One region of the Pseudomonas sp. 1L-C-7-B-C1 genome, then DNA from elsewhere that is predicted to be linked to it. Evidence: predicted binding sites of a transcription regulator. Region 1 holds the regulator's gene; each other region holds the start of a gene.
The links. Region 1 encodes sigma-54, which starts transcription at its own class of promoters, with help from an activator protein. Its sites were predicted from a motif close to ANTGGCATNNANNTTGCTNT; they were not measured.
Positions count from the first base shown of each region.

Region 1 (3,475 bases):
CGAAGGCGACGCCGAGTCCATCCTGGCCAACCAGTTGGTCAAGGAAGTGTATCTGGGTCACGAGTTCCGCCTGTAACCGCAGTGATGACATGAGGTCGTGCGCCCTCCCATAACGGATGCCATCGCCGACCTCGTTTTTTAATTGTCATCACACTCTAGGCAAACCCTCCAGCTTCAGGCATATAATTTGCTTAAGTTGGCGCCCTCGGCGCCCTGGTAGTAAATGGCGCGCAGTGCGCCGGCGAATAAGGTGTTAAGCCCTGCCATGAAACCTTCGCTAGTCTTGAGAATGGGCCAGCAGCTGACGATGACACCTCAGCTGCAACAGGCAATCCGCTTGCTTCAGTTGTCGACGCTGGATCTCCAACAGGAAATTCAGGAGGCGCTGGAGTCGAACCCGATGCTGGAACGGCAGGAGGAAGGCGACGATTTCGACAACGCCGACCCCTTGGCCGATAACGTAGAGCAAAAGCCCAACGCTGACGTTCAGGAACCCACTTATCAGGAGTCGGCGCCTACCGTCGACAATCTGGATGAGGGTGACTGGAACGAGCGCATCCCCAACGAACTGCCGGTCGACACGGCGTGGGAAGACGTCTATCAGACCAGCGCCAGCAGCCTGCCCAGCAATGATGATGACGAGTGGGATTTCACCACCCGCACCTCCGTTGGCGAGAGCCTGCAAAGCCACCTGCTCTGGCAGCTCAACCTGGCGCCGATGTCGGACACCGATCGCCTGATCGCCGTGACCCTGATCGACTGCATCAACAACCAGGGCTACCTCGACGAAACACTCGACGAATTGCTCGACGCGTTCGATCCCGAGCTCGATATCGAGCTGGACGAAATCGAAGCCGTTCTGCACCGCATCCAGCAGTTCGAGCCTGCGGGCATCGGCGCTCGCAACCTGAGCGAATGCCTGCTGCTGCAACTTCGCCAGTTGCCGGCCAAAACCAAGTGGCTGGCAGAAGCGCAGAAGCTGGTCAGCGAGTACATCGATCTGTTGGGCAGCCGCGACTACGCGCAACTGATGCGCCGCATGAAGCTCAAGGAAGACGACCTGCGCCAGGTCATCGAGCTGGTCCAGAGCCTCAACCCGCGCCCGGGCTCGCAGATCGAATCCAGCGAACCCGAATACGTCGTACCTGACGTCATCGTGCGCAAGGACAACGAGCGCTGGTTGGTGGAGCTGAACCAGGAATCCGTGCCGCGCCTGCGGGTCAATCCGCAATATGCAGGCTTTGTGCGTCGCGCCGATACCAGTGCCGACAACACGTTCATGCGCAATCAACTGCAAGAGGCGCGCTGGTTCATCAAGAGCCTGCAGAGCCGCAACGAGACGCTGATGAAGGTGGCCACGCAGATCGTCGAACACCAGCGCGGCTTTCTGGAGTACGGCGACGAGGCCATGAAGCCGCTGGTTCTGCATGACATTGCTGAAGCGGTTGGCATGCACGAATCGACGATTTCCCGGGTGACCACGCAGAAGTTCATGCACACGCCGCGCGGGATCTACGAGCTCAAATATTTCTTTTCCAGCCACGTCAGCACCTCGGAAGGCGGCGAATGCTCGTCCACGGCGATTCGCGCGATCATCAAAAAACTGGTCGCTGCGGAAAATCAGAAAAAGCCGTTGAGTGACAGCAAGATCGCTGGTTTACTGGAAGCACAAGGCATTCAAGTGGCCCGTCGCACAGTCGCCAAGTACCGCGAATCCCTCGGGATCTCGCCGTCCAGCGAACGCAAGCGACTGATGTAAAGGTCACACGTCAAAGCGTTCCAGTGGCAGGCATCACGCCTGCCTCTTAATGCACTGGCAACGAAGGAGAAGCTGTATGCAAGTCAACATCAGTGGACACCAGCTGGAAGTGACTGAACCTCTGCGTACCTACATCGGCGAGAAACTCGCCCGATTGGAGCGCCACTTTGACAAGATCACGAATGTGCAGGTCACCATGGAGGTCGAGAAGCTCAAGCAGAAAATCGAAGCCACCTTGCACGTTCCTGGCGCTGAAGTGGTTGCCAACGCCGAACACGACGACATGTATGCAGCCATTGACCTGCTTGCCGACAAGCTTGACCGCCAACTCAAAAAACATAAGGAAAAACAGCAAAGTCTGCTGCAAGGCGCGACTGCTCGCTGACACTCCCCACCCATGATCCGACTTGAAAATATCCTGACCCCTGGCCGTTCACTCGTGAACGTGCCAGGCGGCAGCAAAAAAGCCGTACTCCAAAGCATCGCCAAAATGATCGGCACGCAAGTGCCTGATCTGGATGAGCAGGTCGTGTTTGAAAGCCTCATTGCCCGTGAAAAGCTCGGTTCCACCGGATTCGGTAATGGCATCGCCATTCCCCACTGTCGGCTGAAGGGCTGTTCAACGCCTGTTAGCGCCGTACTCCATCTGGAAAAGCCCATCGATTTCGACGCCATCGACGGCGCACCGGTTGACCTGCTGTTTGTGCTGCTGGTCCCGGAAGCGGCCACTGATGCTCATCTGGAACTCCTGCGCCAGATCGCCAGCATGCTCGACCGTGACGATGCGCGTAAGCGCCTGCGCGGCGCCAAAACCGACGAAGAGCTCTACAACGTCGTGCTCGACGTCCAGAACGGTCACTGACCATGCGCATGATCATCGTCAGCGGCCGCTCCGGCTCCGGCAAGAGCACGGCCCTTGATGTCCTTGAAGACAGCGGTTTCTACTGCGTCGACAATCTGCCTGCCGGCCTGCTACCGGAGCTGGCCGAACGCGCGCTGATCAACAGCGAACTGGCTGAGCCGCTGCTAGCGGTCTCGATCGACGCACGCAACCTGCCCAGTCACCTGACGCGATTTCCGCGCATGCTCGCCGAGGTGCGCGCCCGGCACATCCAGTGCGACGTGCTGTTCCTCGATGCAGATGAACCTACCCTGCTCAAGCGTTTTTCCGAGACCCGTCGCCGTCATCCGCTGAGCACGGCGACGCGCTCGCTGGCCGAAGCGATCCGTGACGAGAAAACCCTGCTGGGTCCGATCATCGATCTGGCTGATCTGACGGTCGACACCACGCACCTGAATCTCTATCAGTTGCGCGACATCCTCAAATTGCGCCTGCTGAACAAACCCGAGCCGGGCACTGCCTTCCTCATCGAATCCTTTGGCTTCAAGCGTGGCATGCCCGTTGACGCCGATCTGGTGTTCGACGTGCGCTGCCTGCCGAACCCGTACTGGAAGCCCGAACTGCGTGAGCAGTCGGGCCTCGACAAGCCGGTGGCCGATTACCTCGCCGCTCAACCGGACGTCGAGGAAATGTTCCAGGACATCTTTTCGTACCTCAACAAGTGGTTGCCGCGCTTCGCCGCCAGCAATCGCGCCTACGTCACGATTGCCATTGGCTGCACCGGCGGACACCACCGCTCTGTCTACCTGACTGAACGTCTGGGTCAGGTGCTGCAGCAATCGCTCAAGAATGTTCAGGTCCGCCACCGCGACCTA
Region 1 covers NZ_JBXAWH010000001.1:468,862-472,336, forward strand. Annotated here, with positions in the region: gene lptB (LPS export ABC transporter ATP-binding protein) at 1-76, shown strand, start outside; gene AC0Z8Z_RS02125 (RNA polymerase factor sigma-54) at 266-1,759, shown strand; gene hpf (ribosome hibernation-promoting factor, HPF/YfiA family) at 1,836-2,144, shown strand; gene ptsN (PTS IIA-like nitrogen regulatory protein PtsN) at 2,157-2,621, shown strand; gene rapZ (RNase adapter RapZ) at 2,624-3,475, shown strand, end outside.

Region 2 (3,475 bases), on a different contig from region 1:
GAATTCAGGTTGGAGGCAACTGTGATGACACCCGTGCTTTTCGGCGCCAGGTTCGAGGAGTCGACACGCAGGTTGCTCAGCACGCCGGTGGCGACATTGCCCTGGCCGTCAACGCTGTAGCCCTGCAGGTTGTTGCCGGCTTCGTTGATGACGTAGCCATCGGTGTCGGTGTGAAAAGCGCCCGCACGGGTGTACAGCTTCTCGCCGTTGTTGCTCAGCATGAAGAAGCCGTTGCCGTTGATCGCCAGGTCCAGGCTGCGGCCGGTACCGGTGTTCAGGGTGCCCTGGGTGAACTGCTGCGACACGGCGGCGGTGGAGACGCCGCTGCCGGTGTTGGTGCCACCGGAGGTGCCGCGAATCGATTGGGCGTACTGGTCAGCAAACTCCGCACGGGAAGATTTGAAGCCGGTGGTCGCGACGTTGGCAATGTTGTTGCCGGTGACGTCCAGACTTTTGTTTGCTGCGTAGAGCCCACTAAGACCAACATTGAAAGACATGATTAACTCCTGCGCCGTCTAGTCGGCTCTAAATTCCGATTTGCTTGATATTTGCCAGTGCCACCTGGGTGCCGCCGGCGAGGTTCAACGTCATGTCAGAGCCCGTTGTGCCCATGGTCACGCTGTTCACTGTCGCCGGCAGGTAGGTGCTCAGCTGAGTGCCTTTACCGTCCAGCTTGCCGTTGGCGACGAAGCTGTAGTTGCCCGCCTCCACCGCCGCGCCGCTGTCGTCCTTGCCATCCCAACTGAAGGCTGTGGTACCCGCCTTCTGTGTGCCCAGGTCGATGGTGCGCACGACGTTCGTGCCGGTGCTGTCGTAAATCTTCACCGTCGTGTCGGAGCTGGACGATGGCAGCACCACGGAACCGGTCATGGCCTTGCTGGTGTCGACGTAGGTCGACCCTGCGTCCACGGTCACCGAACGGCCGACCAGCGACGAGGCCTGCAACGCCTGGGACGACTGGTACATGGTGCTGATCGAGTCGACCGAGGTGCTCAGGTTCTGCATGGTTTCCAGGCTGCTGAACTGGGCCAGCTGCGCCACGAACTCGCTGTTGTCCTGAGGATCGAGCGGGTTCTGGTTCTGCATCTGCGTGACCAGCAACTGCAGGAATGAATCCTTGCCCAGCGAGCTGGACCCGGTGAGGCTGCTCGTGCTGGATTTGGTGCTGGTGCCTGTGGTTCCAGGGGTCGTGCTTTGCAGCCCCTTGAGGAACGACGAGGTAGCGTCTGTGTTTGAGACCGTCATGGATTTCGCCCTTTATCACTGACCCAGGGTCAGGACCTTCTGCATCATGGTTTTCGCGGTGTTCATGATTTCCGCGTTGGTCTGGAACGAGCGGCTGGCCGAGATCATGTCGGCCATCTCGTTGACGACGTTGACGTTCGGGTAATACACGTAGCCGTTCTTGTCGGCTGACGGGTGATTTGGCTCGTAACGTGCTTCGAGGTTTGAGGCGTCTTCGACGATGCCGGACACCTGTACGCCGACGCCGGCCTGACCCTGCTCTTCAAACAGCGATGAGCTGCCACCGGATTCCTGACCCTGGAAGACCGTGGCGAACACCGGATGTCGGGCGCGGTAGGTCTGGTCCATGCTGGAGGACACGGTTTCGGCGTTGGCAATGTTGCTGGCCACGGTGTTGAGGCGGGTGTTCTGGGCACTCATGCCGCTACCGGCAATATTGAAAACACTGGACAGGGACATGGATTACTCTCCGCGCAGGGCTGCAACCAGCCCTTTGAATTTGCTGTTGAGCAAGGTGAAGCTGGCCTGAAAACCGATGGCGTTTTCGGCGTAGTTCGCATTTTCGACCTGGGAGTCGACGGTGTTCTGGTCAAGCGACGGCTGCGACGGGGTCCGGTAGAGCAGGCTGGCTTCGCCATCGCTCATGCCTTCGGCTTCGATGTGACGGTTGTTGGTCATGTCGAGGGCGAAGTGGCCGTTGTTGCTCTTGTCGCTTTGGGCGGCCAGGACTTTGGAGAAGTCGAGGTCACGCGCCTTGTAGTTGGGGGTGTCGGCGTTGGTGATGTTGTTGGCCAGCACTTCAGCACGCTGGGCGCGGAAGTTGAGCGCTTTTTCGTGGATGCCGAGGGCGTTTTCAAAACTGATGCTCATGTCGGGACCTTTGAGGGCTGACCAAATGTACGTGCAGGAGTTATAGCAAGGTGCGTGCCACATGCTAAAAGCGCGTGTTTCCGGGGGCTGCAGGGGTGTTGGTGCGGGGTGATGACAGAAAAGCGGCAAGGGATTTCCGCTCCGGGGGAGGAAAGCGGCAAGCGCGGTGCCGTTTTTTTGCCGTATTGCGCTATCGCTCGCGAGATCAGAATCAAGATCAAGATCAAGATCAAGGGCGTCTGCCTGGGGGCAGACTGTTTCGGCTTCGCCGAGTTACTTGGAAAAGCACCCCAAGTAACCAAGGGTGCTTGCTCCTGGTTGGGCCCGACTTCGTCGGGTTCCCTCACTCCGACGACGCTCCGTGGGCCCGCGCCGAACGGACATCCATGTCCTGACGGCGCTCTCGCCGCATCCATGCGGCTCGGCCCACTCCGCGTCGTCTGCGTTCGGCCTGCACCCAAGTCGCGATTGTTGTCTTCAGCGCTATCTGCGTACGAAGATCAAGATCAACAGCAGAACAAGATCAAGAGCTTCCCGGCTGAAGCCTTTGATCTGCTTCTGATCTGCTTCTGATCTGCTTCTGATCTGCTTTTGATCTTGATCTTCATATGCAAAAGGCTCAGTCACCGCCAATCGCGACTTGGGTGCAGGCTGAACGTAGGTCTCGCGCAGTGGGCCGAGCCGCAGGGATGCGGCGAGAGCGCCGTCAGGGCATGGATGCCCGTTCAGCGCGGGCCCACGGAGCGAGACCGGAGTGAGGGTACTCCGACGAAGGAGGAGCCCAACCAGGAGCAAGCACCCTTGGTTACTTGGGGTGCTTTTCCAAGTAACTCGCCGAAGGCGAAACACGAGGCCGTTAGGCCGAGGCCCTTGACTCACATAAAAAAACCCGCCTAAGCGGGTTCTCATCAAATCAAAAGCAGAGCCAATCACTTGGCCTGATAAATAATCCCGGGACTGCACTGCACCATCTGGTAATGATCGGGCAACCCGTTCAACGCCTCCGACGCCCCAAGGAACAAATACCCCCCAGGCTTCAACGTCGAATGGATACGCAACAAAATATCCTTCTTCACCTCCGCCGAAAAATAAATCAGCACGTTGCGGCAAAACACCATATCGAACTTGCCCAACGCCGCATAACTGTCCAGAAGATTGAACGAACGAAACTCCACACGACTCTTGATCGGCGCTTTCACCGTCCAGCGCCCTGGCGTCTTCTGATCAAAGAAACGCTGCAGACGGTCCGGCGACAACCCCCGGCCGATGGCCAGACTGTCGTACTCGCCCGTCTTGCAATTGTTCAACATCAAACCCGACAAATCCGTCGCCACAATCTGCGCGCCCGACTTCAACTGCC
Region 2 covers NZ_JBXAWH010000015.1:72,990-76,464, forward strand. Annotated here, with positions in the region: gene flgE (flagellar hook protein FlgE) at 1-497, opposite strand, end outside; gene AC0Z8Z_RS21915 (flagellar hook assembly protein FlgD) at 526-1,245, opposite strand; gene flgC (flagellar basal body rod protein FlgC) at 1,261-1,704, opposite strand; gene flgB (flagellar basal body rod protein FlgB) at 1,708-2,115, opposite strand; gene AC0Z8Z_RS21930 (hypothetical protein) at 2,227-2,688, shown strand; gene cheR (protein-glutamate O-methyltransferase CheR) at 3,045-3,475, opposite strand, start outside.
Region 2: the regulator sigma-54 is predicted to act here: its motif matches at 2,158-2,177, upstream of flgB (flagellar basal body rod protein FlgB).

Region 3 (3,475 bases), on a different contig from region 1:
CTGGACGACATGCGCGAAGCCGTACGCCTCACGGCGGGTCGTGCGAAGCTGGAGGCCAGCGGGGGTGTGACTGACGCTACCCTGAGGACCATTGCTGAAACTGGGGTTGATTACATTTCTATCGGGACGCTGACCAAGGATGTGAAGGCTGTGGATTTGTCGATGCGATTGAGTACCTGAGAGCGTCCCGACGCCTTAAAGGTTGAACTGCGACGGCTGGTCGGGCTCTGCTTGTTACTACCCCATGGAGACCGTGGCGTAGATCGCCCGCAAGACGGCGGTTTTGGGCTGGGCTTTAGGTTTCGGTATTGATAGCGAAGATGAGGAAGCGACGATGACTGACGAGAAAAAACCTGTCGAACCTGAAGAAGACGTTCCCGCACATTCGACTGAAGAGGAGAAGGAGCGGTTGAAGGATTTCAATAAGGACGGGATTCCGCCGGGGATTTGCTGATTGGCGGGATGTGGACGATGGTACGAAAAAGCCCGGTCTTGATGACCGGGCTTTTTGTATTTCTGGTGCCGAAAATAGGAATCGAACCTACGACCTTCGCGTTACGAGTGCGCTGCTCTACCGACTGAGCTATTTCGGCTTTAGCATAAAACAACGGTGCTTAACTCTAGCAAGCAACGATTCACCATGACACCGTCTTCCGCCACACGGATCTATAATTCTTAGCACCCCAGCACTGTTTGAGAGGTAGGTTGTGACATTAATCAGTCTTGAAGCCGCTATCGCGATCGGTGGCGGCAGTCGCCGCACTTGGTGGAGAAGAATCTCGGAAAACCCTGGAATGAAAAAAGGTGCCGACTCGCGGGGTCGCACCATGCTTTCGCTCACGTCCGCATCCGAATTCATTTCAATCCCAGATGAACACAACGCGTTGGCGACTCTCGTCGCAGCTGATGCAGGAGACCTCGCAGCTCAGAATGATGCGGGGTTAATGTTCGCGGAAATGGAAAACCAGAAAGCTGCAATTTATTGGTGGAGAGCCGCAGCGGATCAAGGAGATGCCGACGCGATGCATCATTTGGGGCGGTGTTACACCGCCGGATTTGGGGTGATTGCCGATGAAAACACTGGGATTATGTGGATAGCTAAAGCTGCAGCGACTGGGCATCTTATTGCCCATATCCAAATTCAAGCACTTCGACCGAATTCAGAATGGCGCTCCATCAAGCTGCCTTAAGGCATTGGCACACCGTAGGGTGCGCCATTATGTCTTATGACACGTTACCAATAGCGCCACTGGTGCGCTTAGATGTTCACTCCTACATTTGAAAAGGCATAAATTAGGACATGAAGGGTGTTCGGCATTTCTGGCATGTGAATTGCGTTACCGGACACGGAAGTCAAAATCCTAACTAGCCTTTGAGGAAATTAATATGCAGTCCGTACAGAAGGGTTTTACGCTCATTGAGCTTATGATTGTCGTTGCTATCATCGGCATCCTAGCAGCGGTAGCCATTCCCGCATATCAGGACTATGTCGCTCGGTCTCAGATGGCTGAAGCGATGACTCTCGCTGATGGCCTAAAAACAAACGTTACCGAAGTCTTCGCCCAAGCCGGTACGTGTCCAGCTAACGGAAGTGGCGGCATCGCAACAAATACTGATATCAAGGGCTCATATGTCCTTCAAGTCGACACCGGTGGTACTGCTGCGGCAGGCGGTGGCTGCACAATCGTTGCCACAATGAAAAGCTCTGGTGTAGCCACCGGCATTGTCAGCAAAACGCTCACGCTTACGCTCTCCAACGCTGATAAGGGTTCCAACATCTGGACCTGCACGTCATCTGCCCCTCAAAAGTATCTGCCTAAAGCATGTACGACTACAGCTACGTAATCGTAAGGTCCCTAAGACACGCCTTTCAGCGGTTTATAGATCGCTGAAAGGTTTTTTTGGAAGCCCGAATCTTCAGCTCGTAAACCCTGAGTGTCCTCGGATAGCTTACCCTCGTGCGTCCTGACGACCCTACGTGGGTGAATCGCATGTTTGGCATCAGGACGTGACTACGCTATAAATCCGTATTGCATGCGCCTGGTGGTTCTATGAGTGATGTCGTCCTTACCGGTTTGGCGAAACAAATCGTCCTAGCCGAGCTTCTTAACGAAAAAGCTGCTCAGGAGGCTTTTCAACAGGCCCGCCGCGACAAGCTTTCGCTCGTCAGTTATCTGGTGCAAAACAAGCTAGTGAACGGCTTGGTTCTCGCAGAGATGGCGGCAGAGCAGTTCGGCCTCCCCTTTCTGGACATCAGTAGCCTTGACAAAGAAAGCCAGCCTAAAGGTCTTGTTAGCGAAAAACTAGTACGTCAGCACCACGCGTTGCCGTTATGGCGACGTGGTAACAAACTATTTGTAGGCGTCTCGGACCCAACGAACCATCAAGCGATCACTGACATTCAGTTCAGCACAGGTCTGAATACGGAAGCAATTTTGGTAGAGGACGGTAAATTATCCTCTGCAATCGACAAATTCTTTGACTCCAACAGCGGCCTTGGTGAAATGGCTGATGTGGATCTGAGTCTGGAAATAGAAACTTCGAATGAATCCAAAGAAAGCATGCTTGGCGATGTCGATGCTGAGGATGCACCAGTGGTTCGATTTGTTAATAAAATGTTGATGGACGCGATTCGATTGGGTTCGTCGGATCTTCATTTCGAGCCATATGAAAGAATATTCCGAGTTCGTCTGCGGACTGACGGAATTCTCCACGAGGTCGCAAAACCGCCGACCCAACTTGCGGGCCGTATCGCCGCTCGGCTAAAGGTCATGGCGGGGTTGGACATCTCTGAGCGCCGTAAACCTCAGGACGGGCGCATCAAACTGCGCATATCTAAGAACCGTGCCATCGATTTTCGTGTTAATACGCTTCCGACGCTGTGGGGCGAGAAGATTGTGATGCGAATCCTAGATCCGACTAGTGCTCAGATGGGGATTGACGCACTGGGTTATGAGCCAGACCAAAAAGCACTGTATCTCGATGCTTTGAGCAAGCCGCAGGGCATGATCCTAGTCACCGGTCCCACTGGTTCGGGTAAGACCGTATCGTTGTATACGGGCCTTAACATTCTGAACACTCCAAATATTAATATCTCAACGGCAGAAGATCCGGTTGAGATCAACCTTGAAGGCATCAATCAGGTAAACGTAAACCCGCGTCAGGGAATGGACTTCTCACAGGCCCTGCGGGCGTTCCTGCGTCAGGATCCTGACGTAATCATGGTGGGCGAAATTCGAGACTTGGAAACAGCCGAAATCGCGATCAAGGCTTCCCAGACTGGGCACATGGTCTTGTCGACCTTGCACACCAACAGCGCGGCAGAGACACTCACCCGCCTGCATCATATGGGCGTTGCGGCTTTTAATATCGCAACCGCAATCAACCTGATCATCGCTCAACGTCTTGCGCGAAAACTGTGCTCGCAATGCAAGAAAGAAATCGAGATCCCACGCGATACTTTGATTGCAGAAGG
Region 3 covers NZ_JBXAWH010000006.1:175,600-179,074, reverse strand. Annotated here, with positions in the region: gene nadC (carboxylating nicotinate-nucleotide diphosphorylase) at 1-180, shown strand, start outside; tRNA gene AC0Z8Z_RS11685 (tRNA-Thr) at 518-593, opposite strand; gene AC0Z8Z_RS11680 (hypothetical protein) at 708-1,190, shown strand; gene AC0Z8Z_RS11675 (pilin) at 1,387-1,845, shown strand; gene pilB (type IV-A pilus assembly ATPase PilB) at 2,052-3,475, shown strand, end outside.
Region 3: the regulator sigma-54 is predicted to act here: its motif matches at 1,320-1,339, upstream of AC0Z8Z_RS11675 (pilin).

Region 4 (3,475 bases), on a different contig from region 1:
TTGGTCAGGAACGCACGACCTTTGTCCAGCTCTTCCAGGGCTTCTTTCAGGCTGCCGCACACTTGTGGGATCTCTTTCGCCTCTTCAGGCGGCAGGTCATACAGGTTTTTGTCAGCCGCATCGCCAGGGTGGATCTTGTTCTGGATGCCGTCCAGGCCAGCCATCAACAGTGCAGCGAAGGCCAGGTACGGGTTGGCTGCCGGGTCCGGGAAACGTGCTTCGATACGACGGCCTTTAGGGCTGTTGACGTAAGGAATACGGATCGAAGCCGAACGGTTGCGAGCCGAATAAGCCAGCATGACCGGCGCTTCGAAACCTGGAACCAGACGCTTGTACGAGTTGGTTGCCGGGTTGGTGAAGCCGTTCAGGGCCTTACCGTGCTTGATGATGCCGCCGATGAAGTACAGAGCGGTGTCGGACAGGCCGGCATAACCTTCGCCAGCGAAGGTGTTCTTGCCATCTTTGGAGATGGACATGTGAACGTGCATGCCCGAACCGTTATCGCCGTACAGAGGCTTTGGCATGAAAGTAGCGGTGCGGCCGTAAGCGTCGGCAACGTTGTGCACGACGTACTTCAGGGTCTGAACTTCGTCGGCCTTCTTAACCAGCGTGTTGAATTTCACGCCGATTTCGTTCTGGCCAGCGGTTGCCACTTCGTGGTGGTGAACTTCGACGACCTGGCCCATTTCTTCCAGAGCGTTGCACATTGCGGTGCGGATTTCGTGGTCGTGGTCGAACGGTGGAACCGGGAAGTAGCCGCCTTTGATGCCTGGACGGTGGCCCTTGTTGCCGCCTTCGATGTCCGCGTCGGACATCCATGAACCTTGTTCGGAGTAAATCTTGAACATGGAGCCGGAGATATCGGACTTGAACTTCACTTCGTCGAAGATGAAGAATTCTGGCTCAGGGCCGGCGAATACGGTGTCACCGATACCGGTCGACTTCAGGTATTCCTCGGCGCGGTGAGCGATGGCGCGTGGGTCGCGATCGTAACCTTGCATGGTCGAAGGTTCGATGATGTCGCATACCAGGATCAGGGTAGGCTCTTCGGTGAACGGATCCAGCACTGCGGTTTCGTCGTCCGGCAGCAGGATCATGTCGGAGGCTTCGATGCCTTTCCAGCCCGAGATGGAGGAACCGTCGAACATTTTGCCGACTTCGAAGAAGTCGTCTTCCAGCGCATCGCGGGCCGGCATGGTCACGTGGTGCTGAGTGCCTTTGGTGTCCGTGAAGCGCAGATCAATCCACTTAACGTCATGATCTTTGATGAGTTGAACCGACTTCGACATGCTGTCCTCCGGGGTGGATTAGGGCCTGAGTAGTAGTGGGCCCTTCAATTTGGGTGATGCCGGGCGCGATACTCGACCAAGGCAACCTGCCTCACAAGGGAGCAATTTGCATGCCAGTGCCCTGTGTTGGGTTTTCGGCGGGAATACCTGCCTTTAAGCGCGGTAAACGTCGCATATTCGAAAACCGGCGCACTCTTATGGTGCCAAGTAATTGTATACAGGGCCGTTTTGGTGCGTGGACGATTGAACGTACGATAACTGGTTAAACCTTGAGCAATTTCCGCTATAATCCGCGCCCCCCTTTTTCGACCGGGACCTAGCGCGCTGTTTTCATGAAATTAATCGTCAAAGTCTTCCCAGAAATCACTATCAAAAGCCGGCCTGTGCGAAAGCGCTTCATCAAACAGCTGGCCAAGAACATCCGCACGGTGCTCCGCGATCTGGACCCGGCGTTGGTGGTGGATGGCGTGTGGGACAACCTTGAGGTCGAAACCAGGGTCGAGGATGCCAGAGTCCTGCGTGAGATGACCGAGCGGCTCAGCTGCATGCCCGGCATCACGCACTTTCTGCAGGTGGACCAGTATCCGCTGGGCGACATGGACGACATCTATGAGAAGTGCAAACTGCACTTCGGCGACGCGCTCCCCGGCAAGATATTCGGGGTTCGCTGCAAGCGGGCGGGCCATCACGACTTCAGCTCCATGGACGTCGAGAAGTACGTAGGTAGTAAATTGCGCCGTGAGTGCAACGCCGCTGGTATCTCGCTGAAGGCGCCGGAAGTCGAAGTCAGAATCGAGATTCGCGACCAGCGCCTGTTCGTGATCCACAGCCAGCACAACGGCATCGGCGGTTATCCGCTGGGTTCGCTTGAACAGACCCTGATCCTGATGTCCGGTGGCTTTGACTCCACCGTGGCGGCCTACCAGATCATGCGTCGTGGCCTGATGAGCCATTTCTGCTTCTTCAATCTGGGCGGACGTGCCCACGAGCTGGGCGTGATGGAAGTCGCGCACTTCATCTGGAAGAAGTACGGCAGTTCCCAGCGGGTGCTGTTCGTCAGCGTACCGTTCGAGGAAGTTCTGGGAGAAATTCTCGGAAAAGTCGATAACAGTCATATGGGCGTAGTATTGAAGCGTATGATGTTGCGCGCTGCGACCAACATTGCCGACCGGCTGGAAATCGACGCGCTGGTCACCGGCGAGGCGATTTCCCAGGTGTCCAGCCAGACGCTGCCCAACCTGTCGGTCATCGATTGCGTGACGGAGAAGCTGGTCCTGCGACCGCTGATCGCCAGTCACAAGCAGGACATCATCGACCTGGCCGATCAGATCGGCACCGGCGATTTTGCCCGGCACATGCCCGAATACTGCGGTGTGATTTCGGTGAATCCGAAGACCGCCGCCAAGCGCAATCGGGTCGAGCACGAAGAAAAATCGTTCGACATGGCCGTGCTCGAACGTGCGCTGGAAAACGCTCGTCTGGTACCGATCGATCGCGTGATCGAGGAATTGGGCCAGGACGTTCAGATTGAAGAAGTCAGTCAGGCGCTGGCGGGGCAAGTGGTCATCGACATCCGTCACCCGGATGAAGCAGAAGACCGCCCGCTGGCGCTGACTGGCGTCGAAGTACAAACGCTGCCGTTCTTTGCATTGAACAGCCGTTTCAAGGAACTGGATGACACGCGCCAGTACCTGCTCTATTGCGACAAAGGCGTCATGAGTCGCCTGCATGCTCATCATCTGCTCAGTGAGGGGCATGCCAATGTGCGCGTTTATCGACCGAGCTAAGTGCCCGGGGCTGTTTGCCTGTGGCTTGCGTCACCGGCCCCCCGACACCAGTCGTCAGCCGTAACGGCTTTCGCCGGCTCCACCGTTCATAGCTGCCTACAATCAGACAGCTGACCGAATCCTCTGATCGAGATACACAAGTGATCGAAAATCTACGCAACATCGCCATCATTGCTCACGTTGACCACGGTAAAACTACCCTCGTCGACAAGCTTCTGCGCCAGTCAGGCACCCTTGAGCGCAACGAGCTCAACGACGAACGCGTGATGGACTCCAACGACCAGGAAAAAGAGCGCGGTATTACCATTCTCGCGAAGAACACCGCGATCAACTGGAATGGCTACCACATCAACATCGTTGACACCCCGGGCCACGCCGACTTCGGTGGTGAAGTAGAGC
Region 4 covers NZ_JBXAWH010000017.1:46,524-49,998, reverse strand. Annotated here, with positions in the region: gene glnA (glutamate--ammonia ligase) at 1-1,289, opposite strand, end outside; gene thiI (tRNA uracil 4-sulfurtransferase ThiI) at 1,622-3,076, shown strand; gene typA (translational GTPase TypA) at 3,217-3,475, shown strand, end outside.
Region 4: the regulator sigma-54 is predicted to act here: its motif matches at 1,388-1,407, upstream of glnA (glutamate--ammonia ligase).